Linked DNA regions of Dyadobacter chenhuakuii. The protein of the gene in region 2 interacts with the protein of the main gene of each other region in a pairwise test. Links are inferred from orthologs where the notes say so. Each region holds a gene or a part of one and is shown on either strand. Other genes may lie near its edges.

What was found.
Region 1: the proteins of sucD (region 2) and sucC interact in binary tests that used the Escherichia coli proteins (3 or more experiments, as listed by UniProt). The link is inferred for Dyadobacter chenhuakuii from one-to-one orthologs.

Annotation. Positions count from the first base shown.
Region 1 is NZ_CP098805.1:5,658,331-5,664,562, forward strand. The notes cover bases 959-3,923. They hold sucC (ADP-forming succinate--CoA ligase subunit beta), read right to left. Parts: upstream 3,071-3,923; coding sequence 1,847-3,070; downstream 959-1,846. Other genes in these bases: NFI80_RS23760 (GntP family permease), read left to right, coding at 959-965; NFI80_RS23765 (nucleotidyltransferase domain-containing protein), read right to left, coding at 959-1,280; NFI80_RS23770 (HEPN domain-containing protein), read right to left, coding at 1,253-1,660; NFI80_RS23780 (ABC transporter ATP-binding protein), read left to right, coding at 3,160-3,822. Outside these bases: more of NFI80_RS23760, read left to right, coding at 1-958; more of NFI80_RS23765, read right to left, coding at 957-958; groL (chaperonin GroEL), read right to left, coding at 3,971-5,602; NFI80_RS23790 (co-chaperone GroES), read right to left, coding at 5,660-5,956; NFI80_RS23795 (hypothetical protein), read left to right, coding at 6,187-6,232. UniProt on the Escherichia coli protein: Succinyl-CoA synthetase functions in the citric acid cycle (TCA), coupling the hydrolysis of succinyl-CoA to the synthesis of either ATP or GTP and thus represents the only step of substrate-level phosphorylation in the TCA.
Region 2 is NZ_CP098805.1:5,474,738-5,480,969, forward strand. Bases 963-3,927 are described here. They hold sucD (succinate--CoA ligase subunit alpha), read right to left. Parts: upstream 2,902-3,927; coding sequence 2,023-2,901; downstream 963-2,022. Other genes in these bases: NFI80_RS22905 (DUF4271 domain-containing protein), read right to left, coding at 963-1,962; NFI80_RS22915 (hypothetical protein), read left to right, coding at 3,005-3,607; azu (azurin), read left to right, coding at 3,712-3,927. Outside these bases: NFI80_RS22900 (uroporphyrinogen-III synthase), read right to left, coding at 1-738; more of NFI80_RS22905, read right to left, coding at 781-962; more of azu, read left to right, coding at 3,928-4,206; NFI80_RS22925 (TlpA family protein disulfide reductase), read right to left, coding at 4,273-4,818; NFI80_RS22930 (tetratricopeptide repeat protein), read left to right, coding at 5,014-6,232. UniProt on the Escherichia coli protein: Succinyl-CoA synthetase functions in the citric acid cycle (TCA), coupling the hydrolysis of succinyl-CoA to the synthesis of either ATP or GTP and thus represents the only step of substrate-level phosphorylation in the TCA.

The DNA.
Region 1 (6,232 bases), 180 kb from region 2 along the record:
TGAATCAGATTGTTGCCAAACGAACCGGAAAGCCGCTGGGAACCATCGCATTATCATTGTCAGGCGGTCTTTTTGCGACGCATACACTTGTTCCGCCAACGCCCGGCCCGTTATCCGCAGCAGGAAACCTCGGCATTGCGGATTCTGTGGGATTAGTCATATTGATAGGCCTGGTCGTTTCCATTCCCAGCCTTTTCCTTTCGACCTGGTTCGCGGGAAAATTTGCAAAAAATGTAGAAATCACAGAAAACTCAGCCGTCGAGCCACCCATCATCATTCACGAAAGCCGACTGCCTCCTGCGTGGAAAGCATTCATGCCAATTCTTTTGCCCATTATCCTCATTACCCTAGCCTCATTTGCAAGGATTCTCGATTTCCCGGAAACCTGGATAAAATGGCTGGGCTTTTTCGGCAGTCCGCTGGTTTCCTTCCTTATCGCCATCTTTTTCAGCTACTCCCTTTTCCCGGAATACGCCTCGGAAAGAATGATGGCCTGTTTCAAAAGTGGAATAGAACATTGCGGAACAACTTTGGTGCTGGTAGGAGCAGGCGGAGCCTTCGGCGCGATCTTAAAAGAAACAACATTAAAAGACATGGTCAGCGAATGGCTGCTCCACAACGAAATGTCTGGCGCCTATCTCCTGGTAATCACCTTCCTCATCGCCGCCTTCTTCAAAACAGCACAAGGCTCAACTACATCCGCGATGGTGCTGACAACCAGCATTCTGGCACCATTGCTAGCATCATTAGGCTTCGTTACACCCATTCAAATCACATTAGTTGTCATGGCAGTAGGAAGCGGTGCCATGGTCGTATCCCACACCAACGACGCCTGGTTCTGGGTCGTTTCGCAGTTTACGGGGATTTCAGCGAGGGATACTTATCGAACGCATACGATTCTTACTGGATTGCAGGGGTTGGTGAGTTTTTTGGTGGTGATGGTGTTGTGGGTGTTGCTAGGCTGAGTGGTTCAATTTAATGCCTGTTTTCCTTATCTCAGCTGCAAAAGGATTATTTAATGAAAGCATATCCTGCTTTGATATTGGATGCGGCTCGATTCTGGAATCAAATTGAGAAGCCAACATCATGAGCCTTACTTGCGTATCAAATCTCTCGGCTTCCGGCAAGTGCTCAATTACCAAGGCAATGTCAATATCGCTTTCTGAGCGGGAATTGTTCCTGGCATAAGATCCGAACAAATAAGCCGCAACTAGGCCTGGTTGATTCTTAGAGACGGTAGAAACAAAGCGCTCTAATGTTTGATTAAGTCCTTGATCCATTGTCTATATTCTTTTAGTTGCTCAATCCAGTTGCCAGTAAATTCCGGTGTGCAGGTTTTTTGGAAACTCATTTTGTAGTCGTCATATCTGCTATTGATATTAAAAGCAGTCACTGATACAAGAAACAACTTCCTTTTCTCATCTAGTTCAATATTACTTTTTTCAGCAATTCTTAACAAGTTATGCGTAAATGGTGGAAATTCATTGTTGACCTTAACAAAAAGTGCTTTCAAAAGCTTCTCTATCATTAAATGTCCTACGAATAAGCTCCATGCGTAGCGTTTGCTGTCCAGCATTGCCATCATTGTTTCAAAGTCATCGTCCGAACTTCTGATCCAGTAGTTAATAACTTTCTCCTTGTCAAATCCTGCTTCGTTCATATGCAAAAGTATGGGTTTTATAAGATTGTCAGTCTCAACAAAGCTCATAAACGCCTGTCACCCTGAGCGGAGTCGAAGGGGCGTTACTACCTAGGTGATAACGCCCCCTTTCGGCTCCGCTCAGGGTGACAGTGTAAGTGACTCCGCTCAGGTGACAGGTCAAATATAACTTTACTGCAAGTCTTCTTAAACTCCCAGCTCGGCCAGAACCTCTGAAACCTTAGCAGCTGCTTCTTTAAACTCAATAGCCGAAGAAACCTTAAGTCCAGACTCATTAATAATCCGAGCTCCTTCTTCTGCGTTTGTTCCTTGCAGACGAACGATGATGGGAACCGGAATTTCGCCGATGGCTTTGTAAGCTTCCACAACACCAGCAGCAACGCGGTCGCAACGAACGATTCCACCAAAGATGTTGATCAGGATTGCTTTTACGTTCGGGTCTTTTAGAATGATACGGAAACCTGCTTCTACGGTGCGTGCGTTTGCGCCACCCCCAACATCCAGGAAGTTCGCAGGCTCGCCGCCTGAAAGCTTGATAAGGTCCATTGTAGCCATAGCAAGACCAGCACCATTTACCATGCAACCCACGTTTCCGTCCAGTTTCACATAGTTCAGGTTGTTTGCGCCTGCTTCAACTTCCAAAGGATCTTCCTCGTTTGTGTCACGCATTTCAGCCAATTCCGGGTGACGATATAGTGCATTGTCATCCAAATCAACTTTTGCATCAACGGCAAGGATTTTATTGTCAGATGTTTTCAAAACCGGGTTGATTTCAAACATCGCTGAATCACTTTCAATGTATGCTTTGTAAAGCGAAGTGATGAATTTCACCATTTCTTTGAAAGCATCACCTTCAAGGCCCAAAGCAAAAGCAACTTTACGCGCCTGGAATGGCTGCAAACCTACTTTTGGATCAATCCACTCTTTCATGATCTTCTCAGGCGTGTGCTCAGCAACTTCTTCAATGTCCATCCCGCCTTCGGTGCTGGCCATGATTACATTGCAGTTGCGTCCACGGTCAAGGAGGATCGAAAGATAGTATTCTTTCGGCTCGCTTGGTCCTGGATAGTACACGTCTTCGGCAATAAGCACTTTGTTAACACGCTTGCCATCAGGGCCAGTCTGGTGTGTAACCAGGACTTTTCCCAGAATATTGTTGGATATGGTGCGTACATCTTCAACAGATTTCGCAAGGGCAACGCCACGTTGTTCTGTTCCAACGATGCGGCCTTTTCCACGTCCACCTGCGTGGATCTGAGATTTAACAACATACCATTTGGTACCAGTCTGCTGGCTAAGCTCACGCGCAACTTCTACTGCCTTGTCCGGAGTGTCGGCTACGAGCCCTTCCTGAATACGCACACCGTATTTTTTAAGAACGCTTTTGCCTTGATATTCGTGAATATTCATGAGTATAAAAGTAAATTGGTATTTTCACGGCAAATTAAGGAATTAATCAAAACGGGCGTAGGTTTCAGTCCAATTATCTTCTCCATAATATGAATTTACTGCGGGCGAGCGGGATCAGGCGCACATATGGTTCCTTACAAGTGTTGAAGGGGATTGATCTGGAAGTGGAGCAAGGCGAAGTGGTGGCTATTGTAGGGCCATCCGGTGCAGGCAAAAGTACTTTTCTGCACATCCTGGGAACATTAGACCGGCCGGAGCAAGGTTCTGTTTTTATCGAAGACGTAAATGTTTTTACACAAAAAGACAAAGACCTCGCACGTTTCCGCAACGAAAAAATAGGCTTCATTTTCCAATTTCATAACCTGCTTGCCGAGTTTACTGCATTAGAAAATGCGTGCATGCCGGGCTATATCAATGGTTCGATGAATGAAAAAGATATTCTGGAAAGAGGAAAAGAATTGCTGGAAATGCTTGGTTTGAAGGATAGGGCCAATCATTTGCCCTCACAACTTTCCGGTGGTGAGCAGCAGCGTGTTGCAGTTGCGAGAGCACTGTTAAACAAACCGTCCATCGTGCTCGCGGATGAACCGAGCGGTAACCTCGATTCGCATAATGCATTGGAACTCCACCAGTTGTTCTTCAAGTTGCGGGACGAGTTCGGACAAACATTTGTAATCGTTACGCATAACGAAGATCTGGCTGCTATGGCGGATAGAAGACTGGTGATGCAGGATGGTTTTATGCAGCCGTAAAAATATTTTTATATAAATGTGTGACTTAATTGAAACTGATTCGTCTAAACGAAGAAGTTTTTCATAAATGTTGTAAAAGCAAATAGCCGTCCGGAATTTCCGGACGGCTATTTTTTGCATTATAATGTTCAGTCTGAACAAAATGATATTACATCATTCCGCCCATTCCGCCGCCGTGGCTGTGACCGCCACCAGCAGGAGCTTCTTCTGGCTCGTCAGCAATCACACATTCTGTTGTCAACAACAGACCTGCGATAGATGCTGCGTTTTCAAGCGCAAGACGAGATACTTTTTTCGGGTCAATGATACCAGCTTCCAAAAGGTCTGTGTAAACATTGTCCTTCGCATTGTAACCGTAAGCGCCGGTTCCTTCTTTCACTTTCGCAACAACTACGGATGGCTCCTGGCCTGAGTTAGAAACGATTGTTCTTAAAGGAGCTTCCAAAGCTACGCGGATGATATTGATACCCGTTGTTTCGTCTTCGTTGTTGCCTGTCATGCCTTCCAAAGCAGCAGTTGCGCGGATGTAAGCCACACCACCACCAGCTACGATGCCTTCTTCAACAGCAGCACGAGTTGCGTGCAATGCATCGTCAACGCGGTCTTTTTTCTCTTTCATTTCAACCTCAGTTGCAGCTCCGATGTAAAGGATAGCTACACCACCTGACAATTTAGCAAGGCGTTCCTGAAGTTTTTCGCGATCGTAATCAGAAGTTGTATTTTCGATCTGCGCTTTGATCTGGTTTACACGGCCCTGAATATCTTCAGAGTTACCTGCACCATTTACCAAAGTTGTGTTGTCTTTGTCGATAATTGCTTTTTCGCAAGTTCCAAGATAATCCAAAGTAACGTTTTCCAATTTGAAACCACGTTCTTCGCTGATCACTTGTCCTCCGGTGATTACTGCGATGTCTTCAAGCATTGCCTTACGACGGTCACCGAAACCAGGAGCTTTTACAGCAGCCACTTTCAAGGCGCCACGAATTTTGTTTACTACCAATGTAGCAAGTGCTTCTCCGTCAACATCTTCTGCCAAAATAAGCAAAGGACGGCCAGTTTGTGCAACTGCTTCAAGAACTGGAAGCAATTCTTTCATTGAAGAAACTTTCTTCTCAGAAATCAAGATATATGGACGCTCAAGATCAGCTTCCATTTTCTCAGTGTTTGTTACGAAGTATGGAGACAGGTAACCACGGTCAAACTGCATACCTTCCACAGTTTTAACTTCTGTTTCTGTTCCGCGTGCTTCTTCAACAGTGATAACACCTTCTTTTCCTACTTTTTCCATCGCCTCAGCAATCATCTGACCGATTTCTTCGTCATGGTTAGCAGAGATTGTTGCAACCTGAGCGATTTCTTTTGAAGTAGAAATTACTTTTTTCTGTCCTTCAAGATTTTTAGTGATGACAGCAACGGCTTTATCGATACCGCGTTTCAAATCCATTGGATTTGCACCCGCAGCTACGTTTTTAACACCGATTGAATAGATAGCCTGAGCCAAAACAGTTGCAGTTGTTGTACCATCACCTGCAGAATCAGCAGTTTTAGAAGCAACTTCTTTCACCAACTGAGCACCCATGTTTTCGATAGGGTCTTTCAGATCGATTTCTTTTGCAACCGTCACACCATCTTTTGTGATGCTAGGCGATCCGAATTTCTTATCGATAACTACGTTACGACCACGTGGTCCTAATGTTACTTTAACGGCGTCAGCCAATGTATCAACACCGCGCTTAATTTTATCACGAGCTTCGGTATCGAAGAAAATTTTCTTAGACATACTAATTAATCGTTTTGATTTTCTTGATTAAACTTATTGAATAGGACTTGATAACAATTAACCAATGATGGCATAAATGTCAGACTCACGCATGATCAGCACATCTTTGCCTTCATACGCCAATTCAGTACCTGAATATTTTCCGTATAATACGGTGTCACCTACCTTAACGGTCATCGGCTCGTCTTTTTTACCCGGGCCCACTGCTACAACAGTTCCACGTTGAGGCTTTTCCTTTGCAGTATCAGGGATAATGATACCAAATGCTGTTTTTTCTTCGGCTGGGGCTGGTTCTACAAGAACACGATCAGCCAGAGGTTGTACGTTCACTTGTATTTCTGCTAAAGTTGACATAAATATTAAACGTTTGTTTTTTGATTGTCAGTAATAGATTTGACTGAAACAAGTAAGCACAATCTATGCCAGCGAGTTCCGGCTGACATTTTTTCCGGCAAGTGTGACAAATTTGTACCGAACCTTGCCGTTATATAATTATTAGAAGCAATTATAATGTCATGCACGGCATAAGAATTGTTTAGCGAGTGAAAATGCTTAAATTTTATCGGCAACAAATTTCGAATCCCATGAAAAACCTCCAAAAGAACTGGTTAACAGAAGGAATTTTTGATT
Region 2 (6,232 bases):
CATGGATGGTGCATTTGGCAAAGGTGCCTGAATGTCCAGAAAAAGTCCTGCATCTGTAACCGCTTTCGCCGTTGTAGGGCCGAAAGCCGCAATTCTGGTGTAATTTTGCTTGAAGTCAGGGAAGTTGTCGTATAATGATTTGATCCCGGACGGACTAAAAAACGCTATAATGTCGTAGTAAACATCTTCCAGGTCAGAAAGATCGGCTGAGCCTGTTTGATACATGGTAGCCTCAGTGAAGTGGAACTCCTCCGTATCTGCAAACTCCGGAATATCGTTTTTGCGTACGTCCGAACATGGATATAGGAATTTCTCTTTCTTGTGTTTCCGCATCAGCTCGATCAGTTCGGCAGCCGTCTTGGTGCCTGTAAAGATCTTTCTTTTGCGAATGACGATGTATTTCTGAAGATAATTGGCAGTCTGTTCTGAGATGCAGAAATATTTCATTGTTGCCGGCACCTCAACTCTTCCCTCGTTACAAATCCGGAAAAAATGATCAATGGCGTTACGGCTTGTAAAAATGACCGCAGTATGATCCAGAATGTTGATTTTTTGTTTACGGAAGTCTTTGTAAGAAACTCCGTCGATTTGTATAAACGGCCTGAAATCTACTTTGATGTTATACTTTTTGGCCAATTCATAATAAGGTGAATTCTCGTCGGCTGGTCTGGATTGACTAACTAAAAGACTGGTTACTTTTTTAAGCCGCTCCTGATCAAAATTGATGGTATCACTCATGTATAATCCTCATTAGTTTAAGTTCCGTTTCACTCTCTGCAATTACAAAGCAAACTTTATGCCGACAATGAGCGGGATTATTTCAATGACGCAAAGGTACGAAAATAAATACAGATTAATCAACGAGCCCGGCGGCTTGGTGACAATGTACAAGGCCAGGAATCTCGCGGAATAGAATAGCAAAAATGGGGCCAGAACATACATTCGCATCTCGGTCAGCCAGTTTATGTGGTTGAAACTGAGCGTGAAAACGAACAGAAACAATGCTGCATAAAAGAGGTAAGAGGATTGTATTATTTTAAGAAAGATAATGTCGACCTGCTTATCCAGATTCAGCATATTTCCTGCCATCACCATGCAGATGTATTTGACATAAGTTAGCAGAAAGAAGATCGCGGAAAGGATAAAGAAGTCACCCAGAATTTCGAGTGTATTAGACTTTTCAGACAATATCGTGCTGACAGAAAATACATTAAGCTTATTGGCCGAAAAGAAAACGACTATGAAGCTCATCAGCATGGATGTGATGATGACGAAGAAAACTACCGTGTTGCTATAAGGCTTGTTAATCTTTGAAAGCTGGTCCCTCGGATCGTTGTTGAAAAACTCAATAGGATTAATCAAACGTATAAAGGACAGGGGATTAGCATTGTAAATCCACACGCTGAGTATCAGGATTAGAATCAGAGAAATTGCAGCAAAGTTACCGAACGGTGTAAATGTGATGGGTTTGATATTGATAAAATTCCGCCCGGCCTGTTCAATCGTCGTAGGGTCATTTAATTTCTTTTTGTTACAAAGCAACACAGATTTATCTCCGATCCCGGCACTGCCGTAAATAGTGAGCAGCAATTCGTCCTTTTTGTAGATTTTATAGAGGCTGTCAATGTTCAGCTCCTGCCACTCATTTCTGTTAATTTTGTTTTGAAGTGATCCTTCCAGGAATAAGTAACTCTCCGTTTCCGCTTTTAAAAGCAGGACATAACGGCGGTTCTTCAGCAGATCAACATACAGGCTCACATAGCGCGCGCCTTCATTTACGCCCTGGGAGAAATGGACGTAGTTCTTGTATTGGGGATTGTAAACCAGCCAGTCGTTCTGGTAATCGTAAACCGGGAAATATTGTTCGGGAGGATTGACCTTGGCCGCGCCGGAAGCGAATGTCCCGGAAATGGAAAAAGCTATTAGAAAAGCCCAAAAAAGCGTAAAAGATATGGACTTCATTGTTATAAAAAAGGGCGGGGTTTCCCCAGCCCTCTTATCAAGTGATATGTAAGCAGATTACTATTTTCTTCCAAGTGCGATCAGCATGGTTTCGCCGATCAATGCAGGTGACTCGGCTACAAAAATACCCGACTCTTTCATAATCCTGATTTTAGCCTCAGCCGTATCGTCAGCACCGCCGATGATCGCACCAGCGTGGCCCATTCTGCGTCCTTTCGGAGCAGTTTGTCCGGCGATGAAACCGACAACAGGTTTTTTGTTTCCAGTAGATTTGATGTAGTTGGCTGCATCCGCTTCCATACTTCCACCAATTTCACCGATCATTACAATCGCTTCTGTTTCAGGATCGTTCATTAGTAACTCAACTGCCTCTTTGGTTGTAGTTCCAATGATTGGGTCACCACCGATCCCGATTGCAGTTGTTTGTCCAAGTCCGGCGCGCGTTAGCTGGTCAACAGCCTCATAAGTAAGCGTTCCAGATTTTGACACGATGCCGATGGTTCCTTTCTTGAAAATAAAGCCTGGCATGATGCCCACTTTACATTCTTCTGCGGTAATAACACCCGGGCAGTTAGGTCCGATCAGGCGGCAATTTTTGTTTTTGATATATTCTTTTGCCTGCATCATGTCTTTGGTAGGAATACCTTCGGTGATACAAACGATAACGCCAATTCCAGCATCAGCAGCTTCCATTATAGCATCAGCAGCAAAAGCCGGCGGAACGAAAATGATAGATACATCAGCGCCGGTAGCACGCACAGCCTGGTCAACGGTGTTGAAAACAGGTCTTTCCAAGTGAGAAAGGCCGCCTTTGCCCGGAGTTACGCCACCTACGACATTAGTACCGTACTCGATCATTTGCTGGGCATGAAAAGAGCCCTCCGATCCGGTAAATCCCTGAACTATAATCTTAGAATTTTTATTAACTAAAACGCTCATGTTGGTAAATCAGTTTTTTTGGTAAAAGTAGAACGAAAAGCACGAAGTAGCAAAATGTAGCCAGAATTTGTAAATTGCTTTTCTGACAATATTAAGCAGGTTTATGCAGATACTCAGCAGTCCACATATATTTTCTAACTTGGTTTTAAGTTTTACCAGCATATTTATTTTCTCCCGGTATTTCCGGACGCAGCCGTTTATCAGCAGGTGGCTTTGGGGCATATTTCTGTTTTTCACTGCGCTCGTTGCCCTCACAGACTTGCTTGTCTACGTGGGCGTAGAAAGTTTCGAAAAACTGTACGGGGTCATCACGGCAGGTGAAATGACATTAGGCGCATTCTGCCTCGTCTCTGCATCCTGGTGCCTCATTATGCGATATCGGGCCGGGACATACTTTTTTGCGTCCACCATTGGGTTGGGATTACTCCTTATGTATTGCATTACCTGGTTTCGTGTAGAATATGTGGGCCTCATTATTAAATCGCTGGCTATCCTGATCACATTGCTGATATCCTGTGTAGGGCTGGCAAGCCGTCAGAAGAGTGCGTTGTGGGTGATATTTTCAATGATGCTGCTCGCTTTATCTACGAAATCCGGGAAGCTTCCCATTCCCATGGATCCCGTCGATATTAACCATTATATGATGGTGCTGTCCGTGATTTGCGTAGGAAGAGCGGCGCGCGATCAATATAAAATCCTGTTTTAAGATCTATTTATCAAACAAATGTTAATGGATTGTTTTTTTTAAATACCGCGTCGTAAATTGCACCAGTTAATTATCAAACAATCAAGTTTACTAATACTCTTAATATGAAAACGACGAAGTATGGCGTAATGCTTCTTGCCTCAGTTTTGGCTTTCGGAGCGGTTACAATGAACACTGCTGAGGCTAAATTGCCTGCCAAAGCAGTTGTTAGCGATGTGAAACAAGCTAAAACCATCGTAATAAAAGGAAGTGACGCAATGCAGTTTGACCTGAAAGAGATCAAAGTGAAAGCCGGACAAAAAGTGAAGCTTACTTTGACACACTCCGGAAAACTTGCTAAGGCTGCAATGGGCCACAACTGGGTTTTGTTGAAGCCAGGAACTGACGTTGCTGCATTCGGTTCAAAAGCGGCTGCTGCAAGAGAAACGGAATACATTCCTGCATCAGAAAAAGCAAGTATCCTTGCGCATACCAAACTTGTTGGTGGCGGCGAAAGCGACACAGTTGAATTTACTGCACCTGCAAAAGGAACATATACTTACATATGCAGTTTCCCAGGTCACTATGCATTGATGAAAGGAACATTCATCGTTGAATAAGGAATAGATTAACACAAAAAAAGCGCTGGTCATGATGATCAGCGCTTTTTTTGCGTCCAGTAAGATCTATATTTCAGCCAGTTGCTTATCGATCAGATCCGTGATTTCGGGGCGGTCCCATTGTGAAGCGCCAACTTCTTCGACCAATATTTTGCCTTTATAAATAATGTAAGTCCGGGGGATCGCATTGCCGTCCAGGGCAGGTGGGTATGCTCCTGCAAACTGATAAAACGGCAGCTTATAACCTTTACGCGCAATGAACGGATTCACTGTTTCAGCATCTTCGTCTGAGATAATGTAGAATGCGACTTTTTCGTGGGCTTTGTATTTATCATACAATTTCTGAATGCCCGGCATCTCCATGTTACAAGGGCCGCACCAGGTTGCCCACACATTCACAAACACCAGCTTATCTTCATCCATAGCCACCGGTTTACCTTCCAGATCTCGCAGTTCCGACAAGTATACGGAGGCTGTTTCTGCTTGTCCGGGTGCAGCGCTTTCTACGTTAGCTTCCTTGTTATCAATGGGTTTAACAAATGAATAATAAACGGCGGCAGCTGCGACGATGAGCAGAACGATGAGAAAAAATTTCCTTGAATTAGCTGTCATAATGGTGTGGAATAAATGAAAAATGAGTTTCCAAAACTGCAATTGGTCCGTTAAAAGTAGCCATATTCTCAATAACCTTCCTCAAAAACCGCGTTCGAAAAATAGGGCATTTGTTTTTTTGATGCGTAGTAGGAATTTGAATACTTTTATAGGATAATAAAAAACATATCTGATTTGAGGAAACGCTTTACATTCATGAAAGTTTTATTTTTTGGTCTGATTACCTTCATTGCAATCCTTTTACCTGGCTCCACTTTTGCTCAACGATCGGCTGCGGAATTTTTTGAAGAAGGGAATACAAGAGCCGGAACAGGGGATTTTAACGGCGCAATGCAAGCCTATTCCACAGTAATTTCCATGAGTCCCGAACATGCGCCGAGCTATTTTAACCGCGGGCTGGCGAAGGCAAATCTTAAAGATTACCGCGGGGCTGTTCAGGACTATAACCGCGCCATTGAGCTCAATCCCAAAGAAGCACTTTATTACCAGAGCCGCGGCGTAAGCAAAAGCTTGCAGGATGATTTTTCTTCGGCCATTGAAGATTATTCGAAAGCATTGGAACTGAATGCCGAAGATCCGAAGATCTACTACAACCGCGGCGTGAGCTATGCCAAATTGAAAAAGCACAGAAGCGCGCTTACCGATCTCGATCGTGCTCTATCACTCAATCCCGATGAACTTGCAGCTTTATATGCACGGGGAAATTGCAAGCAGGATTTGCAGGAGTATGCGGGCAGCCTGGCCGATTTTACACGAGTGATAGAATTGAGCCCTAAAAGAACAGGCGCTTATGCAGGCCGGGGTTTGGCAAAAATTGAGCTAGGCGATTTTCAAGGCGCAGCAGCAGATTTTACGCGTGCCATTGAATTGAGTCCTAATGAAAGCGAATTCTATGAAAAGCGTGGCTTTGCCAAAAATAAAATTGAGGATTATCAGGGCGCCATTATCGATTTTGACAAAACCATTCAATTAAATCCTGAAAACTATCAGGCATTTTACGGAAGAGGTTATGCCAAGGGCAAACTCAATGATACACGTGGCGCAATATCAGATCTTTCAACATCTATTGATTTGAAAAACAGCTATATAGGCGATCCGAAAAAGATTACCTACGCTGGTAAAATTAACCGCGAAGCGCTGGACGGATTAAGAGATCAGGTTCAGCAGAATATTAAGATAGAACATTTAAGCGATGACAGGGCACAGGCATACTTTGTCCGGGGCATAAACAAGGCGAAGGTGGGCGAGACGAAGGGCGCTATTCAGGATCTGACGACTGCTGTTGAGCTTAATCCTACTTATAGCACAGCATTCTTCTCACGTGCAATGATCCGTTCCGCAACGGGTGACCAGATGGGCGCCGTCATGGATTTTTCCAGCTCAATCAAATTGCGTTCAGATTATCCGGAAGCGT